Aquibium microcysteis: one gene and its partner. The protein of the gene in region 2 interacts with the protein of the main gene of each other region in a pairwise test. Links are inferred from orthologs where the notes say so. Each region holds a gene or a part of one and is shown on either strand. Other genes may lie near its edges.

Region 1 (3,052 bases), 3.0 Mb from region 2 along the record:
CCGCGCCACCGGACCCCTCACCTGCCGCCGGCGAGCCGCTCCTCGACCTCGTCCCGCATCGTCCGCGTCACGCGCAGCCTGAGTTCGGCGCTGCCGTCCTCGCGGTCCTCGCGGGAGAGCACGTCGGCATTGCGGTAGAGCCAGTCGATCAGCTTCATGCGGTCGGGCGTCAGGTGGACCGTCAACTCGGCGAGGTCGCCGGAGAGCCGGCCCTCCACATGGCGCAGCAAGGCGTCGATGCCCTCGCCGGTGATCGCCGAGACGACGATGGGCGCGGGTGCGCCGTCGGCGGCGCCGGACAGCACCAGCCGCTCGCGGGTGTCGGCGTCGAGCCGGTCGACCTTGTTCCAGACCTCGACCACCTTGCCGCCGGGCGAGGCCTCGACGCCGAGGTCGGCCAGGATGCGCTCGACGTCCTCCGCCTGCGCGGCCGTGTCGGGATCCGAAATGTCGCGCAGATGGATGACGAGGTCGGCCTCGACCACCTCTTCCAGCGTCGCGCGGAAGGCCGCCACCAGATGGGTCGGCAGGTCGGAGATGAAGCCCACCGTGTCGGACAGGATGACGATGGTGCCGTGTGGCAGCTTCACCCGGCGCAGCGTCGGGTCGAGCGTGGCGAACAGCATGTTTTCCGCCAGCACGTCCGCGCCGGTCAGCCGGTTGAACAGGGTCGACTTGCCGGCATTGGTGTAGCCGACGATCGCCACCACCGGAAACGGCACCTTCTTGCGCTTGGCGCGATGCAGTTCGCGGGTGCGCTTCACCGTCTCCAGTTCGCGCTTCAGCTTGGTGATCTTGTCCTGCAGGATGCGCCGGTCGGCCTCGATCTGCGTCTCGCCGGGGCCGCCGAGGAAGCCCGCGCCGCCGCGCTGCCGCTCGAGATGGGTCCAGCTGCGCACCAGCCGGCCCTTCTGGTAATTCAGATGCGCCAGTTCGACCTGCAGCGTGCCTTCCTTGGTGCGGGCGCGTTCGCCGAAGATCTCCAGGATGATGCCGGTGCGGTCGAGCACCTTGGCGTTCAGGCCCTTCTCGAGATTGCGCTGCTGCACCGGCGTCAGCGGATGGTCGACGACGACCAGCGCGGCGCCCGTCTCCTTGATCCTCTCGGCCAGTTCCTCGATCTTGCCGGTGCCGATCAGCGTCGCGGGACGCGGATCGTTGACGGTGACGATCTCGGTATGGACGGGCTGGAGGTCGATGGCACGCGCAAGCCCGACCGCCTCGTCGTGACGAGCCTCCGGCGACCGCGTCAGACGCGGCCGGCCGGTGTTCTCGTCATCGTCGCGGTGGAAGCGCGGCAGGACCGGAACGATGATGACGGCGCGCGTGGCGACGGGCTGCGGCTGGCCGTCGGCCTGCCGATCCTTCGCCCCCTGCTGGCGCCCGCCCGGGCTCGTTGCGTCCAATCAATTATCCCGGCCGGCATCCTCACCATCGAACATCTGAACCGGCTGGCTCGGCATGATGGTGGAGATGGCGTGCTTGTAGACGAGCTGCGAATGCCCGTCGCGGCGCAAAAGGACGCAGAAATTGTCGAAGGACGTGACAACTCCCGTCAGCTTGACGCCGTTGATCAGAAATATCGTGAGAGGGTTCTTGCTCTTCCGGACCGAGTTGAGAAACAGGTCCTGAAGGTTCTGCGATCGTTCCGCCATTTTTCTTGTCTTCCGCCGTTCCCCGAAACCGTGCACGACGGCGCCCAAACAACGACGCGCGATCCAAGCGCACGGAAATGACCCGCCTCCGGAACATGTGCGCGCTTTCGTGCGCAACATTCCCCTAGTCAGAAGCGGTTATCAGGCTTGGCATTTTTCCGCAATGTCAAAAAAAGCGCCGCGCAAGGAAAGCACGACGCTGCCCGGATGACTGTTGGCGATAGGCGCGCCGTCGATCTCCACCACGGGCATGGCGATCGTCGTGGCCGAGCTGATGAAGGCCTCGCGTGCGGCCTTCGCCTCGGCCACCGTGAAGCCGCGTTCCTCGATGGTCAGGCCGAGCGCGGCCGCCACCTCGAACATCGTCGTGCGGGTGATGCCGCGCAGGATGCCGTGCTCTGCCGGCCGCGTGACGAGGCGACCGTCGGCCGTCACGATCCAGGCGTTGGAGGACCCGCCCTCCTTCACCGTGCCGTCGGCGTCGACGAACCAGGCCTCCTGCGCGCCCGCCGCGCGGGCCGCCTCCTTGGCCAGCACGTTGGGCAGGAGGCCGACGGTCTTGATGTCGACGCGGTCCCAGCGGGTCTCGGGCACGGTGATCACCTTGATGCCGGTTTCCGCGCGCTTCTCGGCCCGGGCCGGATCGGCCTTGCGCGCCGTCACCACCAGCGCGGGCGCCACCGCCTGCGGGAACAGGAAATCGCGCGGCGCCACCCCGCGCGTCACCTGCAGATAGACCAGACCGTCGTGCACGCCGTTGCGACGCACCACCTCGCGGATCACCAGTTCGAGCGCGCGGCGGTGCATGGGCCAGGCCATCGACAGTTCGCGCAGCGAACGGTCGAGACGGTCGAGATGGCGCGTCATGTCGACGACGTAGCCCCGCTTCACCTCGCAGACCTCGTAGACGCCGTCGGCGAACTGGTAGCCGCGGTCCTCGACGTGCACGAAGGCATCGGCGTGGCGCAGGTAGCGGCCGTTGACATAGGTGATACGCGGCATGGGTTCCCCGCAGGCTGTCTGGCCGGAGCGCTGGCGCAGGCCGGCCGGGTTGATCAGAAGAATTCGAGACTGACCCGGAACATCTGCTCCACCTGGCGCACGGCCGTGTCCATGGCGAAGATGATGACGCGGTCCTTCGGGCGGATCAGCGTGGCGCCGCTCGGCTTGATGGCGGTGCCGTCGCGATAGATCATGCCGAGCCGCATGCCGTCGGGCAGGTTCAGGTCGCGCAGCGGCGAACCGACCAGCGGCGAGGTCTCCAGCGCCTCGGCCTCGATGATCTCGGCCGTGCCGCGCTGGACGCTGTGGACGGCGCGGATGCGGCCGCGGCGCACGTGCTGCAGCACGCGGCTGATCGTCACCGAGCGCGGGTTGACGTGGGCGTCGATGCCGAG
Region 2 (3,223 bases):
GCGCCGATGAGGTCGATGAGATCATGCAGGCCTTCTCCGGTTAATGCGGATACCGCGATATCGGCCCGTGTTTCACGTGAATCCGATCCTTCATGAACGTCTATCTTCGAATGAACCCGTACGACGGGAACCGCTTCCGGCAGAAAGCCGCGTACATCGAGGAGTCCCGGATCCGGTTCGACCAGCAGAATGAGGTCGGACCTGCTCGCCGCTTCCCGAGCGCGCTCGATGCCCTGCTGTTCGACGAACCCCGCCTCGGCCCGCATACCGGCCGTGTCGGTGAGCGTGACCTTGATCCCGCGAAGATCGAGGTCGACGGAGACGAGGTCGCGGGTCGTTCCGGGCTCCGGCGAGACGATGGCCACGTCCCTCCGGGCAATCGCGTTGAGCAGGCTCGACTTCCCCGCATTCGGAGCCCCGACTATGGCCACTCTGTAGCCGTCCCGGATGATCTCGCCACGATGGTATCCATCGAGATGCACGGCTATTTCACGCGCCATCGCTTCGATGCCGTGCCATACCGGAGCAGCGACCGAACCGGGCACGTCGTCTTCATCGGGAAAATCCAGTTCCGCCTCGATAAGAGCCCGCGCCACCAGGAGCTTTTCTCTCCAGTCTCCATAAAGCGCCGCGTTTCGACCGCCCGCATTGTCGATGGCGAACCGTCGCTGCGCCTCCGTCTCGGCATCGATGAGGTCCGCCAGAGCCTCGGCTGTCGTCAGATCGAGCTTGCCGTTGCGAAACGCCCTCTGTGAAAACTCCCCTGCTTCCGCCTGGCGGATGTGGGCGAAGGTGCAAAGCTCCTGCGTGAGAGCCGTGACAACCGCCCGGCCCCCATGCAGATGAAACTCCACGCTGTCCTCGCCGGTGAAGCTGTGCGGAGCCGGGAAAGCGACGACCATACCGCGGTCGATCAGTTCGGCGGAGCACTTGCGGATCGACCGCAACTCCATCTGTCGCGGCGGTGGCAGAGGCCCGGAAAGGGCCTCGGCTGCGGAAAAGGCTGCCGGACCGGAAAGGCGCATGACGGCGATCCCGGCCGGAAGCCTGCCGCTCGACAGCGCGAATATCGTATCCTGGATCACGGCACACATCCGCTCTTCCGGTCACGCCGCTTGACCCCGCCCGGTAACCGGCGCGCAGCCGGAAGAGGCACTAATCGTCACGCAGGCGAATCGATACGCGTCAGGTATTCATCGAATCGAAGAAATCGGCGTTGCTCTTCGTCTGCTTCAGCTTGTCGATCAGGAACTCGATGGCATCGGTCGTTCCCATCGGCGACAGGATGCGGCGGAGCACGAAGATCTTCTGCAGATCCTGGCGCGGAACCAGGAGGTCTTCCTTGCGGGTGCCGGACTTGAGGATGTCCATCGCGGGGAAGATGCGCTTGTCGGCGACCTTGCGGTCCAGCACGATCTCGGAATTGCCCGTGCCCTTGAACTCTTCGAAGATCACCTCGTCCATGCGGCTGCCCGTATCGATCAGCGCCGTGGCGATGATGGTCAGAGACCCGCCTTCCTCGATGTTGCGGGCAGCACCGAAGAAGCGCTTCGGCCGCTGCAGCGCGTTGGCGTCGACACCGCCGGTGAGCACCTTGCCGGACGACGGCACGACCGTGTTGTAGGCGCGGCCGAGGCGGGTGATGGAGTCGAGGAGGATGACGACGTCGCGCCCGTGCTCGACCAGCCGCTTCGCCTTCTCGATCACGATCTCCGCCACCTGGACGTGGCGAACCGCCGGCTCGTCGAAGGTCGACGAAACGACTTCGCCCTTCACCGAGCGCTGCATGTCGGTCACTTCCTCCGGCCGTTCGTCGATGAGCAGCACGATCAGGAAGCACTCGGGATGATTCGACGTGATCGAATGCGCTATGTTCTGGAGCAGCACCGTCTTGCCGGTTCTGGGCGGCGCGACGATCAGGCCGCGCTGTCCCTTGCCCAGAGGCGCGACGAGATCGATCACGCGCGGGGAGATGTCCTTCGTCGTCGGGTTCTCCACCTCCATCTTCAGCCTCTCGTTCGGATAGAGCGGCGTCAGATTGTCGAAATGGATCTTGTGGCGGATCTTCTCCGGATCATCGAAGTTGATCGTGTTGACCTTCAGGAGCGCGAAATACCGTTCGCCTTCCTTGGGACTGCGGATCGGCCCCTCGACGGTATCGCCGGTCTTCAGCGAGAAGCGGCGGATCTGCGAGGGGGAGATGTAGATGTCGTCCGGACCAGGAAGATAGTTCGCATTCGCCGAGCGCAGGAAGCCGAACCCGTCCTGGAGGACCTCCACCACGCCGTCACCGATGATTTCGATATCCTGCGCGGCAAGCTTCTTCAGAATGGCGAACATCAGCTCCTGCTTGCGCATGACGCTCGCGTTCTCCACCTCGAGCGATTCGGCGAAGGCGATCAGATCTGTGGGCTTCTTGTTCTTGAAGTCCTGGAGTTTCATTTCCTGCATGGAGAACGGCTCTGACGGTGTGAGGCGAGATACAGCGGATGCGGCGAAGGCCGGCGGCGGAGGGAGAAATTCTGCTGCGCTGTAAGGAAGGAAGGTGGTCTTTTAACGCTGCACGGCGCCGAGCGCAAGCAGGCTTGTCGATGCGTTCAGAACGGCTTCACGATCACGAGCACGACGATCAGAACCATCAGGATCGTCGGCCCCTCGTTCATGATGCGCCAGTGTCGTGCCGGCTTGGTGTTCCGGTCTTCGGAGAAGCGTCTTACGGCGCCTGCGAAATAGCCGTGAAATCCCGAGAGGACGACCACCAGCGCGATCTTGGCATGGAGCCACCCGGGCTGGAAGGAAAAGCCCTCCCATGCGAGCCAGAGACCGAAGACCCACGTGATCGTCATGGCGGGGTTGATGATGACCCTCATCAGCCGCTGCTCCATGACCTTGAACGTCTCGGACTGTACCGAACCCGGTTCGGCATCGCAGTGGTAGATGAACAGGCGGGGCAGGTAGAGCATGCCGGCCATCCAGGAGATGACTGCGATCACGTGGATCGCCTTTGCCCAGAGATAGAAATTCTCCGGATCGGCGAGAAAGAGGGCGAGCGTCAGCGCCAGGAAGACGGCGATCGCGACGGCCGCGCGGCGCGCCGCTTTAGCGCCGCTGTCGGATGGTCCTGCAGGGGCCGTCGTCATCGTCCGCGGACCCGCGCAACCATGGCCGCCACGTGCTCCAGGGGGGTCTCGGGAGTGACGCCATGGCCGAGGTTGAAGACGAA

What was found.
Region 1: the proteins of rho (region 2) and hfq interact in binary tests that used the Escherichia coli proteins (3 or more experiments, as listed by UniProt). The link is inferred for Aquibium microcysteis from one-to-one orthologs.

Annotation. Positions count from the first base shown.
Region 1 is NZ_CP061080.1:1,367,109-1,370,160, reverse strand. Bases 32-2,764 are described here. They hold hfq (RNA chaperone Hfq), read right to left. Parts: upstream 1,656-2,764; coding sequence 1,407-1,655; downstream 32-1,406. Other genes in these bases: trkA (Trk system potassium transporter TrkA), read right to left, coding at 2,711-2,764; IAI54_RS06265 (D-amino-acid transaminase), read right to left, coding at 1,797-2,657; hflX (GTPase HflX), read right to left, coding at 32-1,316. Also shown: more of hflX, read right to left, coding at 18-31; more of trkA, read right to left, coding at 2,765-3,052. UniProt on the Escherichia coli protein: RNA chaperone that binds small regulatory RNA (sRNAs) and mRNAs to facilitate mRNA translational regulation in response to envelope stress, environmental stress and changes in metabolite concentrations.
Region 2 is NZ_CP061080.1:4,382,738-4,385,960, forward strand. Bases 319-3,222 are described here. They hold rho (transcription termination factor Rho), read right to left. Parts: upstream 2,452-3,222; coding sequence 1,186-2,451; downstream 319-1,185. Other genes in these bases: mnmE (tRNA uridine-5-carboxymethylaminomethyl(34) synthesis GTPase MnmE), read right to left, coding at 319-1,094; hemJ (protoporphyrinogen oxidase HemJ), read right to left, coding at 2,598-3,140; hemE (uroporphyrinogen decarboxylase), read right to left, coding at 3,137-3,222. In the rest of the region: more of mnmE, read right to left, coding at 1-318; more of hemE, read right to left, coding at 3,223-3,223. UniProt on the Escherichia coli protein: Facilitates transcription termination by a mechanism that involves Rho binding to the nascent RNA, activation of Rho's RNA-dependent ATPase activity, and release of the mRNA from the DNA template.